One region of the Ralstonia sp. 24A2 genome, then DNA from elsewhere that is predicted to be linked to it. Evidence: riboswitches for the same ligand, from Rfam matches in the RefSeq annotation. Region 1 holds a riboswitch; the other holds the start of a gene.
What was found. A riboswitch is a leader RNA that binds a small molecule or an ion and turns the genes downstream of it on or off. The one in region 1 is predicted to bind glycine.
Positions count from the first base shown of each region.

Region 1 (11,190 bases):
CGGTGGCGGCGCACAGCATCTGCTCGAGCTGGTCGATCATCTCGCGGTAACCCACGGTCTGGTCGGCCGGCGCGAACGGATGGATGTTCGAGAACTCGGGCCACGTCACCGGCAGCATTTCGGCGGTGGCGTTCAGCTTCATCGTGCACGAGCCGAGCGGGATCATCGTGCGGTCGAGCGCCAAGTCCTTGTCGGCGAGGCTGCGCAGGTAGCGCAGCATTTCGTGCTCGGAATGGTGCGCGTTGAAGACCGGGTGCGTCAGGTACGCGCTCTGGCGCACCAGCGTTGCCGGGTAGGCATCAGCGACGGCTGCTTCGGTCGTGTCGAAGTCCGGCGCGGCAGCGTGGGCGGCGTGCGCGAAGACGTCCCACAGCGCAACCACGTCAGCACGCGTGACGGTCTCGTCCAGCGAGATGCCCAGACGTGCGTCGTCGATCTGGCGCAGGTTGATGCCATGCGTCTGTGCAGCGATGTGCAGGTTGGCGGTGCGCGGGCCGGTGGTGACCGTCAGCGTGTCGAAGAAGGCATCGGATTCCAGCGTGTAGCCGATCGCGCGCAGGCCGGCGGCCAGCGTGGCGGTCAGGCGGTGCACGCGCTGGGCGATGCGCTTGAGGCCCTGCGGGCCGTGGTAGACGGCGTACATCGATGCCATCACGCCCAGCAGCACCTGCGCGGTACAGATGTTCGAGGTGGCCTTCTCACGGCGGATGTGCTGCTCGCGCGTCTGCAGCGCGAGGCGGTAGGCCGAGTTGCCTTGCGCATCGATCGTCACGCCAACGAGGCGACCGGGCATCGAACGCTTGAACGCATCGCGCACGGCCATGTAGCCAGCGTGCGGGCCACCGAAACCGAACGGCACACCGAAGCGTTGCGTGTTGCCAATCACGACGTCGGCACCCCATTCGCCCGGCGCGGCCAGCAGCGTCAGCGCGAGCAGGTCAGCCGCGGCGACGACCAGACCGCCCGCAGCGTGCACGGCATCGGTCAGCGCTTGGTACGTTGCCAGATCGCCCAGCAGCGCACCGTTGGCGCCCGGGTATTGCAGCAGCACGCCAAAGGCATCGTGCTTGGCAGCCTCAGCCGCCGGGCCGGTTACCACTTGCACGCCGATCGGCTCGGCGCGCGTGCGCACGACTTCCAGCGTTTGCGGCAGCACGTCGTCGGCCACGAAGAACACGGTCGACTTCGACTTGCCGATGCGCTGCAGCAGCGTCATCGCCTCAGCGGCGGCGGTGGCTTCGTCCAGCATCGACGCGTTGGCGATGTCCATCGCCGTCAGGTCGATCACCATCTGCTGGAAGTTCAGCATTGCTTCCAGGCGGCCCTGCGAGATTTCCGGCTGATACGGCGTGTAGGCCGTGTACCAGGCCGGGTTCTCGAGGATGTTGCGCAGGATGACGCCCGGCGTGTGCGTGCCGTAATAGCCCTGGCCGATCAGGCTCTTGACCACGCGGTTCTGCCCGGCGATGCCGCGCAGCTTGGCCAGTGCCGCTTCTTCGGTCAGCGGCTGCGTGAATTCACCCAGCGGCATGCCGTCCTGGCGGCGGATGGCGGGCGGGATCACGGCGTCGATCAGCGCGGCGCGGCTGGCGTAGCCCAGCGTGCTGAGCATCGTGGCCTGCTCTTCAGCAGACGGGCCGATGTGGCGGTGCGCGAAGGCGTCGCGCGCCTCCAGGTCAGCCAGGGTGGGGCGTTCGGCAGCAAGCGCCGAGGAAGCGGGGTGCGGAGCGTTCATGGCAAGGGCTCGAAATTCAGGCAATGCAGCAAAAAGCCGATGCGCGGCGCAGGTCAGCGCGCGCGCACCGGCTTGAAAGACCGGCTTAGCCGATCTTGGCGGTGTACTGCTCGGCCGACAGCAGGGCGTTCACGTCGTCGGCGTTGGTCGGCTTGATCTTGAACAGCCACGCGGCGTAGGCGTCGGCGTTGACCGACTCCGGTGCGCCAGCAGCATCCTCATTCTTGGCGACGATTTCGCCCGACACCGGTGCGTAGATGTCGGAAGCCGCCTTTACCGATTCCACCACGGCAATCGCTTCGTCCTTGGCAACGGCGCGGCCAGCGTCCGGCAGCTCGAGGAACACGATGTCGCCCAGCGCGTCTTGCGCGAAGTCGGTGATGCCGATGGTCAGCGTGCCGTCGGCTTCAACGCGGATCCACTCGTCGTGTTCGGTGTACTTCAGATCGGCGGGGATGTTGCTCATGAAAGGTTCTCCAGAAATATTGGAATAGGGGAATTCGGGACTCAGCTGACCAGCGCCTTGCCATTGCGCACGAACGGCAGTTTAACCACAGTCGCGGTCAACTTGCGGTCGCGGATCTCGACCTGCACGTCGGTGCCGAGGGCCACATCCTTGGGCAAGCGCGCCAGCGCGATGGAGAGCGACAGGCTCGGGCTGAAGGTGCCGCTGGTGATCTCGCCGTCACCAGCGGTGGTGATGACTTTCTGATGGGCGCGCAGCACGCCGCCCTTGTCGCGCAGGATCAGCCCGACGAACTGGTCGCGCTGGCCACCGGCTTGCAGCGCAGCCTTGCCGGTGAAGTCGCGTTCGCTTTGCAGGTCGACCGTCCAGGCCAGGCCCGCGTCGAGCGGCGAGACGTGGTCGTCCATGTCCTGGCCGTAGAGGTTCATGCCGGCTTCCAGGCGCAGCGTGTCGCGTGCGCCGAGGCCCGCCGGGCGCACGCCGGCTTGCAGCAGACGTTCCCACACGCCGGCGATCTGCGAGGCGGGCACCACCAGTTCGAAGCCATCTTCACCGGTATAGCCGGTGCGCGCGACCATGATCTCGCCCACGCCATCCACGGTGACGAAGCCTGCGTTGAACGGCTTGAGCGCTTCGCCCACGGCCTGCGTGCCGGGCAGCGCGGCGTAGGTCTTGGCGCGGGCGTTCGGGCCCTGCACGGCGACGATGCCCAGCGGCTCGGTGCCAGCGTTGTTGTCGGAGCGGCGCGGCGTGATGGTCACGTTGGTGCCAGCAGCGGCGTTCTGGGCGACGATCCATTCCAGGTCGGTCGGAGCGGTGCCGGCGTTGACCACCAGGCGGAACCAGTCTTCACGGAAGAAGTAGACGATCAGGTCGTCGATCACGCCGCCCTTGGGGTTGAGCATGCAGCTGTAGAGCGCCTTGCCCGGCGTCTGCAGCTTGTCGACGTTGTTGGCGAGCAGCCCACGCAGGAAATCGCGCACACGCGCGCCGGTGAGGTCGACCACGCACATGTGCGAGACGTCGAAGATGCCGGCGTCTTGGCGCACGGCGTGGTGTTCTTCGATCTGGGAGCCGTAGTTGACGGGCATGTCCCAGCCGCCAAAGTCGACCATGCGGGCGCCCAGCGAGCGGTGGATGGCGTTGAGCGGCGTGTGTTGGAGCGTCATGGAATCTCTCGGCTTGGGCGCCGCCGGTGGCCTCGGCGTGGCGCGTTATTCGGGACCAGAAAAGCAAAAAGGCCACCTGCGCAGCCTGATGCCTCATGGTGACGCCATGAAGATGCAAGCCGCGCAGATGGCCCCTCTGTCCTTGGTACCTGAGAGATTGCGAGCGGGGCGCATAGCGGTGCGCGCCGTTCGTGAGCCCCTTCGGTGGGCGCCCGCAGTGGTCGTGCGGCGCCAGCTCTCCAGAGTGCGGTCAGACGCATGTCTGGCCGATCCGCCCGGTCCTTGGTGCCTGAGAGTTTTTGGGTGCTACCCCTTCGGCGGTGCCTTGCCGTGTGCGGCGGGCACGCTCTCCCGGATGGATGGGCGGAATTTACGGAAGGGGGGAGGGATTGTCAATTGGGGGTGAGGGTGGTCTTAGGCTGGGGTTTATTGCTGGTGGTCCATCCCCTGCCGGGGCTGACTCACTTTCTTTGTCTTGCCAAAGAAAGTAAGCAAAGAAAGGCGCGCCCGAGATGGCGACCCCTTCCTTGAATTTCTGTCGCAGGGAGGGGAAGGGAAAAACTCGCTTCGCTCAGACAGTTTCCCTTCCTTTTTCCTCCCTGCAACAGAAATTCAAGGCGCCATCTAGGGCAGGAACGTCAAAAGCGGAAAGGCCAAAGACAACGGCCACACCCTCGGGGCGCTGGCGGTATCGCCATGCCCCGGGGTGTGGCCGGTGTGCGGGTCGTTGGTCAGCCGGTGATCAGTTGCCGATCTGGCGGCTCACCTTGTTTTCCTGCTGGTTCAGGGTGCGCTGTTCTTGCTTGGTGATGTGGCCACCATTTTGAGCGGCCATGTCGCGCTCTTCCTGGCGGATCTGGCGGTCTTCCTTGTGCAGCGCCTTGGCCTGGCCTTTGGTGATTTCGCCTTCCTTCACTTCGTTGTGGATGCGCTTGTTCTGGTTGGCGAGACGGTGGTTCACCTCGGCGCGGCGCGGGTGATCTTTCTGCCACTGCGTTTGGGCGAAGGCGCCGGTAGTAGCGGCCAGGGTGACGGCGGACACAGCCAGAATTTGGACGATGCGGTTCATGGTGTTCTCTCCAGGTGGTGATCGGGCGACCGATGGATTTAGCCGCTGTCCTGGCTATAACGAACCGTGTTGCCAGCGCGCTTACGGCCTTCGTGTAACCGCGCGTAAGCCGTGTAACGACTGCGGAGGAAAGCGCGGGGCGCAAACGAGTGCGGGCATCCGGCCAGCATGTCGGCGCAGGCATCCACCAAAAGAAAGGGCGCAGCGGCCAAAGCCGATGCGCCCGTTGCTACACCTCCAATGCATCAACGGCTTACCAGCCGTAGCCTGCACCAATGCCCACGTTGTACTCGGAGCCACCGGCGGTGGAGCCACCAATCGTGACCGTGGCACGCGACCCGACCTTGCGCTGGTAGCCGACTGCCAGGGCCGTCTGGCCACGGTACAGGCCGGTGCCGATCGCCATGCGGTTGTCGGTCTGCAGGCCGGCGGCGCTGGCGACCATCGTTGTCATGGCGGCGTTCATGGCGCCAACGCGATTGACGCGGTTGTCGAGCTGATCGAAGCGCTGGTTGACCTGGCTTTGCAGCGTGTCGACGCTTTGCTGGACCTTGGCGGTCTCGCTCTTGAGTTGCTGGACGTTCACGGCGTCGGTGTCCTTCGTGCCGGCCATCACGTTGGTAATCGCGCGTTCCTGGCCGACAGCGCCAACTGACACCGAGTCAGTGCGATCCGTCACCGAGCCCGCGCCCACCGCCACGCTGTTCTCGTGCGAGGCTGTCGAGCCTGCGCCCATTGCCACGCTGTTGTTTGCCGAAGCCGTTGCCTTCGCGCCGGCTGCCGTGGCGTTCGTCCCCGTGGCTTGCGCGTTCTCCTTGTCACCGACGTTGGCGTTACCGCTGCCACTGCCAATGAACCTGGGGTCGCTCGAACCGCCGTTGCCGCCGCTGCCTTCGCCCCGCTCCACGCCGGTGAGCCGGCCGTCCAGGTTCTTGAAGACATCGCCAACGTTGTTGTAGGTCTGGCCGCCCACCGTGTAGCTGGGTGCGATGATCGCGCCATTCCCGCCCAGCGAGGTGCCCAATGCCGAGGCAACCGCCTGATTGGTCGCATACAGCTGGGCGCCGTTGATCGCGTCCATGCTATCCGCCGCCACGGCACCTGCCGCCACGTTGGTCAAGGTCGTACCGCTGGCGCCGCCGAGCGAGACCTTCGACTTGGTGTCGTCGTCATACGTCACGACGTTGGCGAGGGAACCGTCGTCCTTGACCAGGCCGGACTGCTTCAGTTGGCCCAGGTTGACCGCATCGCCGTCTTCGGTGCCATTGGCCACGTTCTTGATCTGCGCCGGCTTGCCGTTGCGTGCCAGATCAACGTTGCCGTTGGCGTCGTACTTGACGGCGTTGGCGTCCAGATCCGCCACCTGCTTGCCGACCGCCTTGAGCTGACCGACGTTGGCGGCATCGGTATCCGCCTCGCCTGCCGTGACGTTGGTCAGTTTGCGGGTGATGGCGTTGCCGTCGGTATCCTTGCCGGCAAAGTTCACGCTGTCGCCAGCGGTGTCCTTGGCGACGGTGATCACGGACGAGGCATCCGCCTGTTGCACGAGGCCGATCGAGCCGTTGCCAATCTGCGTGCTCAGGTTCGTGATGTCCGTCGTGTTCTGGCTGGTGCGTGTATCGAGGTTGCCCAGCGCATCGCCGACGTTGTGGAAATCCGTCTTGGCCGGGTTATCGGTGCTGGTGGCCAACGAGTACGTCGGCGCGGTGATCTTGCCGTCTTCGCCAACGGTGGAGCCGCCGCCCAATGCGTCCGATACGGTTTTTGCATTGGCCGCGTTGAGCGTGTTGGCATTGACAATGTCTGACGCGGCTTGCTCCGCCGTCGCCTTGACGCCGTTGAGTTGGCCGACGTTGACAGCGTCGGTGCCCTCCGTGCCTGCCGTGACGTTGGTCAGCTTGCGCGTGATGGCGTTACCGTCAGCATCCTTGCCCGCGGCAAAGTTCACGGCCGTGCCACCGGTGTCCTTACCCACGGTGATCTCGGACGTGGCATCTGCTTGCTGCACCAGACCGGCCTTGCCATTGATGATGTTGGTGATGCTGTCGCCATTGGCCTTGATGCGGTTGTTCAAGTTGCCCAATGCACTGCCGACGTCGCGGTACACCGTTGCCCCGGTGGGGTCCGTCGGGTCTGCGTAGAGGTTGTACGTCGGAGCGGTGACAGCGCCGGTAACGGAATTAATTGCCGCGCCGCCGCCCAGTGCCCTGGCAACGCCGTTGTTGACTGATGAGAACTGGCCGTAGTTGATTGCATCGGTTGTATCCCGGCCATTGGCAACGTTCGTCAGGCGGCGGCTCTCACCAAGTTCGTTTGCAATGTTGACTACTGATCCACCGGTGCCACTGCCAATGGTGATCGTCCCACTGGAGGGATCCTGCTCCACCAACTGCGCCATTGCGCTAGGTGCCAAGACAGCTGCCGCGCCCGCCACTAAGACAGAACTGACTGCACGCACTGCAGCGCGCCCCTTGCCGTGCCCGCGTGCAATTTCTGAAACCGCCGTCCATGTGCCGGTCGCTTTGTTGCGAACGACGCGATATGCCTTGTTCATGTCAATCCCTCTGCGGAAATGAAAATCGAATTCAGTGCCGATTCAAACGCTGTATCGGCGGCCGCAGAGTCTGGATAAATCGCGGAATTTGTTCCGTCGATTTGTATGTCAATCGCAATGAATTGAGGAAATCGAAAAATCAGAAAGCGCTGATAACACGCTGCATCATGTGTGTCGTGTTGCTGTTCGTGACAACGCTGAAACGATGTGGCGCGGCGGGAGACCTTTCCTCGGTGTCACAAAAAATCCCGGAAATAGGCAAACTCTTATTTTTCTGTTTGACGTCGGCCAATCCATCGACGTTGGATTGGCTGCCGAGACTCTTAGCACGACAGGGCGCCAGGCAGGTACGTGAAAATCGCCTGCATCGGGGCATTAAAAATGCCCGACCGGCACGGCGCTCGACCATGTGCGCGCCACGCCAGATGGGGCGCCAAACTGTGTCGCCCACGCGTGCTACCATCGCCGTCCGCCTGCAATTCCCGCCTGTTTGCCCCCAATGTCTTCCGGTCTCGCCCACGGGCTCAATGCTGCCCAATCCGAAGGTGTGCACTACCTCGATGGCCCCTGCCTGGTGCTGGCCGGGGCAGGTTCGGGCAAGACGCGCGTGATTACGCAGAAGATTGCGCACCTGATCCTCGACAAGGGCTTCGAGCCGAAGCACATCGCTGCCGTCACGTTCACCAACAAGGCGGCCAAGGAAATGCAGGAGCGTGTGGCCAAGCTGATGGACGGCAAGACGCGCGAAGACGGCAAGCGCATCCCCATCAAGCAGCTGACGGTGTGTACGTTCCACTCGCTGGGCGTGCAGATCCTGCGGGCGGAGGCTGAGCATGTGGGCCTCAAGCCGCGCTTCTCGATCATGGATTCGGACGACTGCTTCGGCATGATCCAGGAGCAGTTGGCGACCACCGATAAGCAACTCATCCGCCGCGTGCAAAGCACGATCTCGCTGTGGAAGAACGGTCTCGTCGATCCGGAAACCGCGATTGCCGAGGCGCTCGCCAACAACAACGTCGACGACCACCAGGCCGCGCTGGTCTACCGCAACTACGTGGCCACGCTGCATGCGTACCAGGCGGTGGATTTTGACGACCTGATCCGCATTCCCGCCGAGCTGTTCGCGCGCAACGAGGAGGTGCGCCTGAAGTGGCAGAACCGCCTGCGCTATTTCCTCGTCGACGAATACCAGGACACCAACGCCTGCCAGTACCAACTGCTGAAGCTGCTGGCAGGCGGCTCGCACCTGCGCGCACCGGCCTTCACGGCGGTGGGCGACGACGACCAGGCCATCTACGGCTGGCGCGGCGCCACGTTGGACAACCTCAAGCTGCTGCAGACCGATTTTCCGAACCTGAAGGTCATCAAGCTGGAGCAGAACTACCGCTCCACGGTGCGCATCCTGAACGCCGCCAACGCGGTCATCGCGCAGAACCCGAAGCTGTTCGAGAAGACGCTGTGGAGTGAGCACGGCATGGGCGACGCCATCAACGTGACCGGCGCCAATGACGAAGAGCACGAAGCCGAGAGCGTCGTCTTCAAGCTCTCTGCGCACAAGTTCGAGCGCCGCGCGCAGTTTCGGGATTACGCGATCCTGTATCGCGGCAACTTCCAGGCGCGGCTGTTCGAGCAGATTCTGCGTCGCGAGCGCATTCCGTATGTGCTCTCGGGCGGGCAGAGCTTTTTCGACAAGGCCGAGATCAAAGACCTGTGCGCGTACCTGCGCCTGATTGCCAACGCGGATGACGACCCCGCGTTCATCCGCGCTATCACCACGCCCAAGCGTGGTGTGGGCAACGCGACGCTGGAAGTGCTGGGCGCATTCGCGGGGCAGGCCAAGGTCTCATTGTTCGAGGCGGCGATGATGGGCGGCATTGAAGCGCAACTTGCACCGCGCCAGTTGGAGCCGCTGCGCGTGTTCTGCGAGTTCATCGTGCGCCTGTCCGATCGCGCCGCGAAGGAGCCCGCCGGCACGCTGCTCGACGAGATGATGGAAGGCATCCACTACGAGGCCTACCTGTACGACACCTACGACGAGCGCCAGGCCCAGAACAAGTGGACCAATGTGCTGGAGTTCGTGGAGTGGCTCAAGCGCAAGGGCACCAAGCCCGAGAAAGAAGACGCTGAAGAGGCCACCGGTTTCGACAATGCCGATGGGCTGATGGACACCGGCAAGAACCTGCTGGAACTGACGCAGACCATCGCGCTCATCAGCATGCTCGAAGGCAAGGAAGAAGACCCGGATGCGGTGCGCTTGTCCACGCTGCATGCGAGCAAGGGGCTGGAGTATCCGCACGTGTTTCTCGTGGGCGTGGAAGAGGGCATCCTCCCGCACTGTCGGGAAGACGATGACTTGACCGACGAGAAGATCGAAGAAGAGCGGCGGCTGATGTATGTGGGGATTACGCGGGCGCAACGCAGCTTGCATATCAGCTGGTGCAAGAAGCGCAAGCGGGCGCGGGAGACGGTGGTGTGTGAGCCGTCGCGGTATATCGCTGAGATGAAGTTGGGTGATGATGCTGGGCCGACGCCGGAGGATTCCATGCCGGCGATGTCGCCTAAGGATCGGTTGGGGGCGTTGAAGGGGTTGCTGGCTGCAAAAAAAACCGTGGCGACCTGAGTTTTTTGCTTTTGGTCCATCCCTTGTTTCATCCCCTGCCGGGGACGAAAGGGAGGCAAACCACCAAGCCCCAATCAATTCCCCGTCCCCTGGATGTAGTTGAGATCCACAAACTCACTCCCCCGATTCCCCCGAGTGAAATCCAAGGTAAATCCCCCCACGTCCACCCGCGTCTGCAACGCGCGTCGCAACTCGGCGCCCGACACTTTCCCGCCCGCTGCGTTGATCGCCTGAATCAAATACGTCGCAGCGATATAACCCGACAACGTGGCCCCCGACGGCGGTTCATCCAGAAACTGCTTCATCCGTGCGATGTGCTCGCGCGTGATTTTCGTGTTGCCGACGGCGGGGTTCGGCACGGTCTGCGCGAGCAGCATGCCGCCGCTGTAACCGGTGCCGAGAATTTCACGCGCCACCTGCGGATTAACCGAAGAGAGCCCGACCAGGAAGCCATACCACCCGTGCTGCGCCAGTGCGCGGCCAACACTGGCATAGGCGAGGGTATCGCCGGCGACGATGACGGCGGTCGGCTTGGTCGGGGCGATACGTGCGGCCAGTTCGCCCGGATCGCCCGTCAGGGTGTAGAGATCGAGCGTCTCGGCGGCATCCCCCTTGGCGGGCGCTGTAGCTGCCAGCGTGTTGCGCAGACGCGTACCGAGTTGCGGATCGAACCCCGCAGTGGTGACCAGCGCGATGCGCCGCATGCCGAACTGCCGCAGCCGGTTGTGGGCGGCGATGATCTCGTGGTCGTAGTCGGGGCGGATGAACCAGACGTTGTCCGACGTGGACATGGCGCCCGAGAGCGGTGCCAGCAGCGGGACATTGCGCCGCGCGATCTCCGGAGACGCCGTCAGCGCGGGCAGCAGGCGTTCGCTTACGCCAAAGAGCACTTCCACGCGGTCGCGCTCGATCATGTCGATGGCCTGCGGCACCGCTTCGGGCTGTTCGACTTCGCGACGGACCAGGCTGATGCGCCGGCCCTTGATGCCACCGCTCAGGTTGGCCGCATCAAACGCGACCTTGGCGCCGGCCATGAAATCACGCGCGTAGTCGGCCTGGGCGCCGCCGCGCTCGACCAACTGCCCGACAACAAGGGTGGTATTGCCTTGCGCATGCGCCGTCAGCGTCACAACGGCGGTTGCGCAGGCGAATACGCACGCGCAGCGGCGTGCCAGTGTCTGCCACATCATGCTTCCCCCAAAGACGAATCGACGGCGCGTTGTTCTTGTTGTGACCGGCCTGGCAGGCGAGTGCGCGCCAATCGTCGATGTTAGGCGGTCGAACGTGACAGATCAGTGAAGTTGAGCCCCTCCTGATGGAGGGACCGGCGCGTTTGAACCCGCATTGACCGACGTTGACACATATCAACGCGCCGCTGGGAGCGCGGGAATAGCATCAACCATCGCCCTCGCACCCCACGCCCCATGTTCCCCTTTGCCCAACCGGCCGCCCAGGATGCGGCTGCCAATGACACCGCTTTCCGCTGGTCTGCACCGCAGGTGCGCGCGCTGGTGCAGCGTTTTGATACGCATGGTCCGCGCTATACGTCGTACCCGACAGCGGACCGCTTCCACAAC
Region 1 covers NZ_JBPVZD010000002.1:370,686-381,875, reverse strand. The annotation lists gene gcvP (aminomethyl-transferring glycine dehydrogenase) at 1-1,735, opposite strand, end outside; gene gcvH (glycine cleavage system protein GcvH) at 1,821-2,201, opposite strand; gene gcvT (glycine cleavage system aminomethyltransferase GcvT) at 2,243-3,370, opposite strand; glycine riboswitch at 3,497-3,623, opposite strand; glycine riboswitch at 3,637-3,734, opposite strand; gene ACS13N_RS06585 (hypothetical protein) at 4,113-4,439, opposite strand; gene ACS13N_RS06580 (YadA family autotransporter adhesin) at 4,693-6,852, opposite strand; partial or broken gene ACS13N_RS06575 (ESPR domain-containing protein) at 6,865-6,993, opposite strand; gene ACS13N_RS06570 (UvrD-helicase domain-containing protein) at 7,493-9,613, shown strand; gene ACS13N_RS06565 (ABC transporter substrate-binding protein) at 9,688-10,800, opposite strand; gene hemN (oxygen-independent coproporphyrinogen III oxidase) at 11,038-11,190, shown strand, end outside.

Region 2 (11,190 bases), on a different contig from region 1:
CGCGGGGTGGGTGACGACCGAGGTCGGCCGGCAGCCATGGACGGTCTACGGCGTGCTGCGTACGGTGGACTCCGTCTCGCCCGTCAGCGCACAACTCGCCGGAGTGTCCCTGCTGATCTTCGTCATCGTCTACTTCGTGGTGTTCGGCATGGGCGTTTATTACATGCTCAAGCTCATGCGGCGCGGGCCGGTGGCGCAAGCCGACGCGCATAGCACCGCGCTCAAGCATCCAGAGTTGCACAACCGCGCCTTGGACGCGCTGCAAGGGGAGTGAAGCCATGCAAATCGATCTGCCTGTCATCTGGGCTGGAATCATCGGGTTCGGCGTTTTCCTATACGTCATGCTGGACGGCTTCGACCTGGGCATCGGCCTGCTGTTTCCATTCTTTGAATCCAAGGTGCACCGGCAAGTGATGATGAACACGGTCGCACCCGTGTGGGATGGCAACGAGACGTTTCTCGTGCTGGGCGGTGCTGGGTTGTACGGGGCGTTTCCGGTGGTGTACTCAACGCTGCTGCCGGCCAACTACCTGCCCTTGATCCTGATGGTGGTGGGGCTGATCTTTCGTGGCGCGGCGTTCGAGCTGCGTGCCAAGGCGCGCCGCACGCAGAATCTGTGGGACCTCGCATTCATCTGCGGCTCAGCCTTGGCGGCGTTCTGCCAAGGCATCGTGCTGGGCTCGCTGCTGCAGGGGATCAGGATTGCTGATGGCCGTTTCGTTGGCGGCGCGTTCGATTGGCTGTCGCCCTTCAGCCTGTTCTGCGGGTTCGGTGTGATGTTCACCTACGCCATGCTGGGGTGCGGCTGGCTCATCATGAAGACGGAGGGTCGGCTCCAGCACGAGATGCGCCTGCTGATGCGGCCGCTCACGGGCGTGCTGCTCGGCATCATGGCGGTCATCAGCCTGTGGACGGTGATCGGGCTGCCTGCGGTGGCGCATCGCTGGTTCGGCAGCGGCAATCTGGGCTGGTTCCTGCCGGTGCCCATTCTGGTGGTGGCCTGCGTCTGGGGCATCTTCGGCACCAGCCGGCACGCGCACCATCACGCAACGCCATTCCTGCTGGCGCTCGCGCTGGTCTTCCTGGGCTACACGGGGCTGGTCATCAGCATCTGGCCGAACATCGTGCCGCCGTCATTGACGATCTGGCAGGCGTCATCCAGCCACTCGAGCCAACTCTTTGCACTCGTGGGCACCGTCATCGTGCTGCCCATCATCCTGGTCTACAACGCGATGCAATACCGCGTGTTCCGAGGCAAGGTGCGCGAGGGCGATCCGGGCTATCACCACTGATGACGACGATGAACGATCTCACGGGCACGGGTGACGCATCATGATTGTGCGGCCACGGGAGAACTGGTTCCGCATGCTGTTCGTCTGGAACGGCTCGGTGCTGCAATCCATCATTCCGCAACTGATGTTCATGGCGGTGTTCAGTAGCCTGGCCGTGATCACGCAGGGTCGAATCCTTGGCGAGAAGATCCCGCTCAATACGACGCCCTTCACGCTATTCGGTCTCGCCTTGGCAATCTTCCTGGCCTTCCGGAACAACGCCAGCTACGCGCGCTTTGACGAGGCACGGCACCTGTGGGGCAACCTGCTGATCGCATCCCGCGCGCTGACCTCGCAGATGCTGTGCTACCTGCCGGAGGGCGTCAACCAGACTGACCGCACCCGGGCAGCCGACACCGTGATTGCGTTTGTCTATGCGCTCAAGCATCAGTTGCGCAAGACGGACCCGATAGCGGATCTAACGCGCCTGCTCGGCGCTGAACAGGCGCGCGCATTGCAGCACAAATACTATCGGCCCGCAGCGATCCTCAATGACATCCGGAGCCGCCTGGTCCACCTGCAAGGCGAGACACCTGCCTCGGATACAACGCGCTGGATGCTGGACGCGCAACTCAATGAACTGGGCAAGACACTCGGCGGCTGCGAGAGGATTGCCTCCACCCCAATTCCGTTCGCCTACAGCGTGCTGTTGCATCGCACGGCGTATGCGTATTGCATGTTGTTGCCGTTCGGTCTGGTGGATTCCACGGAGTTCTTCACGCCGCTGCTGTGCGTGTTCATCTCTTACACGCTGATTGCGCTGGAGGCGATTGCCAACGAGGTGGCCGAACCGTTTGGTTTTGCGCCCAACGCGTTGCCGCTGGATGCCATCACGCGCACGATCGAGCGGTCCATCCTCGAGCTGTGTGATCGCGAGATGCCGCCGGAGGTCGTGCCGGAGCGCCCGTATCTGTTGACCTAACCATGGCTGGATCTTGGCGGATGGGAGGCTCTGATCGCGGGCGATGCTGACAGCCTTTGGTGGTGCAGGTGGGCGCTGTGCTCTTCATACGCGGCAGGGTCATCACCTGCCACATGGCGCGGGAACGTGTGTTCTCTGCGCCGTGACGGCGCGACGACAAGCGCAGTGCGCTGTACCCACGCCGGCGGCGGCCAACTGTACCTTGGAGCGACTACATCGATCAGCTAACTTAAGCGGACAGGCTCGCACGGCCGCATGGCGGCATCACTAACGCAAGCCCCCAACCCTGATGGGGGCGATGGAGATTCACATGGCAAATCGACGCGAAGTTCCCGGCATCCGGCCCTATGACGGTCCTGCCGGCGGCTGGGGCGCGCTGCGGGCGACGGCGCAGGCCGTCCACGACCAGATGGACAAGTTCCAGGCGCCGATCACGCTGATGCGAACCAACCAGCCCACGGGCTTCGATTGCCCGGGGTGCGCCTGGCCTGACAAGGAGCACCGCTCCACCTTCCAGTTCTGCGAGAACGGTGCCAAGGCTGTGACCTGGGAGGCGACAAACAAACGCGTGCCACCCGAGTTCTTTGCCACCACGACCGTATCGGAACTGCTCAAGTGGTCCGACTACGAGCTGGAAGACAAGGGCCGGCTGACGCATCCGCTTGTCTACGACCGCGAGAAAGACACCTTCCGTGCCGTCGAGTGGGAAGACGCCTTCAACCGCATCGGCGAGATCTTGCGCGGGCTTCAGCCCGAAGAGGTCGAGTTCTACACCTCCGGGCGTGCCTCGAACGAGGCAGCCTACCTCTATCAGCTCTTCGCGCGGGAATATGGCACGAACAACTTTCCGGATTGCTCGAACATGTGCCACGAGCCGACCAGCGTCGGCCTGCCGCAGTCGATCGGCATCGGCAAGGGCACGGTGTCGCTGGATGACTTTGAACACTGCGAGCTGATCATCTCCATCGGACACAATCCGGGCACCAACCATCCGCGCATGATGGGCACGCTGCACGAGGCGTCCCGGCGCAACGTGCCGATCATCGTGTTCAACCCGCTGCGCGAGCGCGCACTGGAACGCTTTGCAGACCCGCAGAACTGGCTGGAAATGGCCACGTATGGCTCGACCCGCATTGCATCGACGTACTACCAGGTCGATGGTGGTGGCGATGCTGCGGCGCTGATCGGCACCATGAAGGCGCTGCTGGCCATGGACGCCGCGCAGGGCGATGTGCTGGACCGCGACTTCATCGCAGAGCACACCCAGGGCTTTGATGCATTTGCAGCCGAGTTGGAGGCCGCGACGTGGCCCGACATCGAAAAGGCCAGTGGGTTGACGCGCGCCGAGCTGGAGCAGGTTGCGGCGGCCTACGCCAAGTCGAACGCGACCATCATCACGTACGGCATGGGCGTGACCCAGCACAATAAGGGCACAGCCAACGTACGCCTGATCGCCAACCTGCTGCTGATGCGCGGCAACTTTGGCAAGCCGGGCGCCGGCATCTGCCCGCTGCGGGGCCACTCCAACGTGCAGGGCAACCGGACGGTGGGCATTACCGAAAAACCGTCGGCCGATTTTCTCCAGCGCATTGAAAGCGTGTTCGGGTTCAAGCCGCCTGCGGAGCACGGGCATGATGCCGTCAACGGCATGCAGGCCATGATCGACGGCAAGGCGAAAGCGCTGATCTGCCTGGGCGGCAATTTTGCAGTGGCGCTGCCTGATCCCGAACAGAGCTTCCCAGCCATGGGCAAGCTGGACCTGAGCGTGCATGTCGGCACCAAGCTCAACCGCTCGCACCTGCTGGTGGCGAAGGAAACCTACGTGTTCCCCTGCCTGGGCCGGACGGAACTTGATATGCAGGCCGGTGGCCCGCAGTCGATCACCGTTGAGGATTCGATGTCGATGGTCCATGCATCGGCGGGCAAGCTGACGCCAGCTTCCGAGCACCTGCGCTCCGAGCCGGCCATCGTTGCGGGGATGGCCAAGGCGACGTTGCCGCACAGCAAGGTGCCCTGGATGGAGCTGGTTGCCGACTACGACAAGGTCCGCGACCTGATCGAGAAAACCATCCCGGGCTTCGACCGCTTCAACGAGCGCATCCGCACGCCCGGCGGCTTCCGCCTGCCGTTGCCGCCCACCGAGCGCCAATGGCCAACGCCCACCGGCAAGGCGATGTTCTCCGTGTACGGCGGGGTGCGGGAGGACGCCGATGTCCTCGGCGGCGAAGAGGTGCTGCGTCTCATCACGCTGCGCAGCCATGACCAGTACAACACCACCATCTACGCGCTGGATGATCGCTATCGCGGCGTGTTCGGCCGGCGCGACGTGCTGTTCATGAACGAGGCTGACCTTGCCGCACGCGGGCTCGAACATGGCGACCTGGTCGACATCGAGACCATTGTGTCCGGCCGGAAGCTGCGTCTGGAGAGGATCACGGCCATCGCTTACAGCATCGCGCGTGGGTCTGTGGGGGCGTATTACCCAGAAGCAAACGTGCTGGTGCCGCTGGATTACATCGACAAGGAAAGCGGCACGCCGTCTTACAAGTCCGTGCCTGTTCGGGTGCTGCGCTCTGAGGCGCCTGTATCCGCACCCGCTTAACACCCAAACGGATCGGGCCGGGATAGTCCTGGCCCGATCCGCTGTGGCGGTCGCGATCAGTGCAGCGGGCAATCGCGCGCGATCACATCGCCGATCATCGCAGCCGTGGCCCCGGAAAGCGTCCACCCGAGGTGCCCGTGGCCCGTGTTGTAGAACACGCGCGCATGCCGCCCGCGACCAACGCGCGGCATCATGTCAGGCATCATCGGGCGCAAGCCTGCCCACGGCACCACACGCGACGTGCCGATGGCAAAGTTGCGGCGCGTCCAGGCCACCAGGGGCTCGATGCGGTCAGCGCGGATGTCGCGGTTGTAGCCGTTGAACTCCGCCGTGCCGGCCACGCGGAAGCGGCCCGCGCCCAGGCGGCTGGTGACGATCTTCGCGCTCTCATCCAGCAGGCTGACCCACGGTGCGCCTTGCACGCTGGCCTCATCGTCCAGATGCACGGTGATCGAGTAGCCCTTGACCGGATACACGTTGATGCGGTCGCCTACCATCTGCGCAACGTGCCGGCTGCCGACGCCCGCGCAGACGACCAGCGCATCGGCGGCAATCTCCTGCACGACGTTGGCCGCGCTTGTGGAGAGGCGGTCGTCCAGTGTGGTCTGCAGCAGCAATCGCACGCCGCGTTCGGTGGTTTCCACGTCGCGCACGTCTACGCCTTGCATGAAGCGCACGCCGCGTTTCTCGCAAGCCTGCGCGAGGCCGCGCGTGAACTTGTGGATGTCGCCCGTGGCGTCCGACTCCGTGAAGTAGCCGCCGTAATAGTTGCCGCGCAGCGTGGGCTCGATGGCGGCAATGTCTTCGGGGCTCACCGCATGGCGCTCAAGCCCGCCGGCAACGAGCAGGGCATTGGCTTTACCTGCTGCGGTAAAGCTCGCCTTGTCGTGATAGACGTGCAGGATGCCGCGCCGCTGCAGGTCGAAATCGATCTGCTCGCGCTCGGCCATCGCAAACAGGTGCTTGCGCGCTTCGATGGCCATGCGCGTGGTCTCGATGGTGTTGCGCCGGTAGTGGGCAATGCTGGCCACGAACTCGCCGATCCACGAATACTTGTGCCACGACGGCTTGGGATTGAGCAGCAGCGGGGCGTCGTTGCGCAGCATCCATTTGATGCCTTTGAGCAGCGTGCCGGTGCTGTTCCAGACCTCGGCGTTGCTGGCGGAAAGCTGCCCGCCATTGGCGAACGAAGTTTCCATGGCCGGATACAGATGCCGGTCGAGCACCGTGACCTGATAGCCGAGTTGCGAGAGCGTGTAAGCAGTGGTGACGCCGGAAATACCGGCGCCGACGATGACGATGTGCGTCATGGCGGTCCCTATGGAGTGATGTCATGACCGGACGATCCGGTCGGCTCACCCCATCTGTCTTGGGACCTGAGAGCTTGGGCACCCGCAGCATGCGTGCCTTCCCCTTCGGTGGGCATGCGCGTGCATGCCTCTCTCCAGATTCGCAGTCGACGCCACAGTCCTTTTGCCTGAGAGTTTCCGGGGTGGTTGCTCCATCGGCGCCGGGCTTAGGTTTCAACCCGGTCTCTCCTGCGGCGTGTTGCGGCGGTGCGTGTTGCGCCCGCCGCGCGTGCGTGCTGCCAGTGGAGGCAGCGGGCTGGAGTGTGTCACGGGTTGTGACGTTCGGCAAGCCGGGCGATTGCGGGGGTGGCGTGCCGGCTGAATGCTATGCTGCGCAGCCAAGCGATCTGGGCGTCGCATTTCTACCCATTGACCAACATGGACGCGCCCGCAAGAGCACCAAGACAGAAGAGGGGATGATGGAGTCAACACCTGCACAGCAGACCACCGATTCGACGCGCGCACCGCTTGCCATTGCAACGTTGCTGCAAGCTGGTTTTGCCGTCACTTACGCGTCGGCTTACTGGGAAATGGTGCGCACGGGATCAATGTCGTTGCTGACCGCGCTGATTTCTTTGCTGGCGTGCCTGTTGCTCTATAGCGGCGTGGTGCGCCACTTGATGGGCAAACCTGCACAGTGGAGCGCGATGCTTGCAGCGGTGGGGCTGGTGTGGTCGTTTCTCAAGTGGGGCTCGGGGAATCTGTGGTCGTATCCGTTCCTGCTCGGCACCGTGATCGGCACGGTGGCTTGGGCGTTGGCGCTCAAGGCTTCGCGGCGCGTGGGCCGCTGAACATCCTATGCGTTTGACACGATGGATTGCGCATATCAAGGACGCGCTCGCCGGTCGCAGAGAATCGGCTCCTGCTATCGATAGTGGCCAGGCGCGCAGCGCCGCCGAGATCGACGCGCTCATCGCCAAGCTCAGGCAGCAATCTCCGGATACGCGCCGCGGCGCCAACGTCAGCCTGACCGATCTGGGCATCGACGATGCTTTCGTTCCGCCGTTGGTGGCCGCCACGCGCGACGCCGATGCGTACTTCCGCGCGAGCGCTGTCCATGCGCTGGCGGACTACGACCTCGGCCAATATCCGCAAGCCGAATCCGCAGTGCTGCATGCGCTGACGTACGACATCGAGGCGGACGTCCGCGCCGCAGCCGTGCTCACCCTGGGCATGCAGTCGGAGGCAGTCGCGCATATGCACCTGCCCGCATGTCTCCAAGCCCTCAAGGATCCGAGCGCCGAGGTACGGCGTGAGGCGGTGCAGGTGCTGGGGCGTTGGTCGTCCGAGCCCGTGGTTGCCGCATTGCGCGCACGGCTGCATCTGGATACCGACGTCGACGTGCGCATCTGGGCAATCCATGCACTCGCCAGATGCGACACCGCCAATGCGATGCCGGATCTGTTTGCCGCCGCGGCAGATCTTGAAGGCAGCGTGCGCGCCGCTGCATTGGGCGCGCTATGCGAATGCCTCGACACAGAAGACACCACGTTGCGCGACCTGCTGCTGGCGGCTTTGTCCGACCCCGTGCCGGAAGTTAGGCGGCAGGCGGCTGAGGGCCTGCGTTTCGGGCCGCCGCAGGTGCTGCCGGCATTGCTGGCGGTCGCCAACGACCCTGAGCCTCGCGTGCGGTTGGAGGTCGTCATTGCGCTGGGCAGGCAACGTGATGCACGGGCGGTCGCCGCGATTGCGGCGCGCGTGTTTGACGAGACGGATGAGGAGGTGCGCTACTACGCCGTCGGTTCGCTCGGTGAACAGCGTGACGCACGTGCCACGCAACACCTCATCACCGCGTTCCAGACACCCGCGCTGGGGCACCGCGTGCGTTGGGGGGCGCTGTGGGCGCTGGGTGATTGTGGTGATTTCACGGCGATGCCGGCGCTTCTCACAGCGCTGCGTGACCCCAATGCCGAATTCCGCGCACGCGCTGCCGAGTCGATCGCCATGTTGCAGAGGGGCTCGCATGCAGATGCCGAGCCGGCATTGCTGCCCGCGTTGACGCAAGCCCTGCAGGACGACGATGACAACGTGCGGGAGCAAGCCGCGCAGGCATTGGCAGCGATTTACCCGTTACCAGCGCTGCATGCTTTGCTTTCCGGTCTGCCCGAACGCGATTCTGCTGCCACCCACGCACTACAAAGCGTGATTGCCGCACGCGAGGAGGAGACCGCCGCAACGCTGGCTGCAACGCGATCAGGCCGGCGCGGCACGGTGCATTACGAATAGTCGTCACGCGACACGGTATCGATCGGTACGACGATGCTGCTCCAGCCGCCCGGCGGTGAACGTGTTCTGGTAGGCTGCAAAACCTTACCGTCTTCATTGCACTCGACCCGATGCCAACCCCAGAACCGCAAGCCGTTGCTGGCCCCGTGACCCGCAGCGCAATCTTCATTGTCGCCACCCTGAGTCCGGGTGCAGAACACGCCGAGGTTGTCCGAGCATGGTGCGCCGACGTTGCCGCGCTGGTCCGCTCGGTCGGCAAGCGTGTTCCGGCTGGTCAACTGTCGTGCGTTTGCGGCTTTGGCTCGGATGCGTGGGATGCATTGTTTGGCGCACCGCGGCCAGCGTCGCTGCATCCGTTCCGCGTGTTCGGATCGGGGGAACGTACCGCTGTCGCAACGCCGGGCGATCTCCTGCTGCATATCCGCGCAGACCAGATGGATCTCTGCTTTGAACTCGCCACGCAGCTGATCGGCCGGCTGGGCGCGGCGGTCAAGGTGGTCGATGAGGTGCATGGCTTCCGCTACTTCGACCAGCGCGCCATGGTCGGCTTTGTTGACGGCACGGAGAATCCAGAAGGCCGCGAAGCCGTTGATTTCACCGTGATCGGTGATGAGGATGTGCCTTTTGCTGGTGGGAGCTACGTGCTCGTGCAGAAGTATCTGCATGACATGGCCGGGTGGAACGCACTTTCCGTCGAGGCGCAGGAACGCATCATCGGGCGGACCAAACTGTCCGACATCGAACTGGATGACGACGTCAAGCCGTCGTGGTCGCACAGCTCTCTGACCACGCTTGAGGAAGACGGGCGGGAGGTGAAGATCCTGCGCGACAACATGCCATTCGGCCGCCCGGGTTCCGGCGAGTTCGGTACGTACTTTATCGGCTACGCCCGCTCGCCGGCTCCGATCGAGCAGATGCTCGAAAACATGTTCGTCGGCCGCCCGCCCGGCAACTATGACCGCTTGCTTGACTACAGCCGGGCAGTCACGGGCAGCCTCTTCTTCGTTCCCTCTGCAGACTTGCTGGAAGCGCTAGCCGAGCGCGGATCTGATGCCGGCAGCGCTTGAGGCGCGGCATCTTTGACGGCACTCTGTACCGCACGGATCAGCCGCGTGACCGCGTGACCGCGTGCCGCGCTGACATCTGATCTGCAGCGCAGGTATGTTCGGGGTCAATTTGAAGAGATGCGGTGCTTTTATCCGTCTAATTCAGCGATTGAATGTCAGACTGCACAAAGAATCGAAAGGTATCGCTTTAAAGCCCGGTTTAATAAGGTGTTCGCAAGGGAAATACAACACGCTGTCTAAAGACGAAATCGCCTCGGTCGTTGATCGGGGGCGACACCGGGATATCGATTTCCGAGTCTTTGACGCTGGCCGACCGCATTGCACGGTCAGCCAACAAAACAGCGGTACAACTTTCCAAGCGAGAACATCATGGGATTCCAACAAGGGTTGAGTGGCCTTGACGCTGCGTCCAAGTCGCTGGACACGATCGGCAGCAATATCGCCAATGCCAATACCGTCGGCTACAAGAAAGCGACGACGGTGTTTGGCGATGTGTATGCGCGCTCGCTGGTCGGCGCGTCGGACAACCAGATCGGGCAGGGTGTGAACGTGACGCGTGTGTCGCAGTCCTTTACCCAGGGCAATGTCACGCGTACGGGCAATCCGCTGGATCTCGCGATCAACGGCACGGGCTTCTACCGCATGGTGGACCCGGGCAGCGGTCAGGTGTCGTACACGCGTAATGGCCAGTTCCAGACCGACAAGAACGGCTACATCATCTCTGCCACCGGTCAAAACCTGACCGGCTACGGCGTGGATTCGACCGGCAAGGTCAACACGGCCGTGCTGACCAACCTGCAGATTCCGGTGAACGATCTGGCGCCGCTGGGCACGACCAACACTACGTTTGGCGTCAACCTTGATGCGGGTGCAAAGCTGCCGGCCACCACGCCGTTCTCGTCCACCAACTCGCAAACGTTCAGCCATTCGGTGTCGCAGCAGGTGTATGACGGCACGGGCAAGGCGCATATGCTCACCAACTACTACGTGCGCACGGCCACCGGCTGGGATGTGCACGCCATGGTGGATGGCGCTGCCCCCACCGGCGGCAACCCGATTACCTCGCTCACCTTCAATGGCAACGGCCAGTTGACGTCCACCCCCACCAAGATTCCGGTGGCGTTTGCCGGCATGAGCATCGGCAATATCGACCTGACAGGCACTACGCAATACGGCGGCGGCTACAACGATACGGCCCCCGGTGTTTCGCAAGACGGCTATGCCACCGGTCGCCTGGCCAGCTACGCCGTGGGCAACGACGGTACGGTGATGGCGCGCTACTCGAACGGCCGCACCTCCGTGCTGGGTCAGGTCGCCATGGCCAACTTCAAGGCACCGGACGGCCTGCAGAACATTGGCGGCAACCAGTGGGTAGAGACCTCCAATTCGGGTGCCGCAAACCTTGGTACACCGGGCATGGGCTCGTTTGGTTTGCTGCAGTCCCAGTCGGCAGAGCAGTCGAACGTGGACCTCTCGGCCGAGCTGGTCAACATGATCGTTGCCCAGCGTTCGTACCAGGCGAACGCGCAGACCATCAAGACACAGGATTCGATCCTGCAGACACTCGTCAGCCTGCGTTGATCGCGCACGGCAATTGACAACCCGCCTGGGGCAATGCCGGCATGCCGGAGCCTCGGGCGGCTTCCTCCCAATTCTGACGAGAGGCCTCCAATTGATTCGCTCCCTGTGGATT
Region 2 covers NZ_JBPVZD010000003.1:7,909-19,098, reverse strand. The annotation lists gene ACS13N_RS17535 (cytochrome ubiquinol oxidase subunit I) at 1-274, shown strand, start outside; gene cydB (cytochrome d ubiquinol oxidase subunit II) at 279-1,292, shown strand; gene ACS13N_RS17525 (bestrophin family protein) at 1,333-2,253, shown strand; gene ACS13N_RS17520 (FdhF/YdeP family oxidoreductase) at 2,564-4,855, shown strand; gene ACS13N_RS17515 (D-amino acid dehydrogenase) at 4,912-6,165, opposite strand; glycine riboswitch at 6,311-6,406, opposite strand; gene ACS13N_RS17510 (hypothetical protein) at 6,621-6,995, shown strand; gene ACS13N_RS17505 (HEAT repeat domain-containing protein) at 7,003-8,430, shown strand; gene ACS13N_RS17500 (Dyp-type peroxidase) at 8,541-9,497, shown strand; gene flgE (flagellar hook protein FlgE) at 9,867-11,078, shown strand; gene flgG (flagellar basal-body rod protein FlgG) at 11,170-11,190, shown strand, end outside.
Region 2: it holds a riboswitch for glycine, as region 1 does, so the genes downstream of both, ACS13N_RS17515 (D-amino acid dehydrogenase) here and gcvT (glycine cleavage system aminomethyltransferase GcvT) in region 1, are expected to answer to the same signal.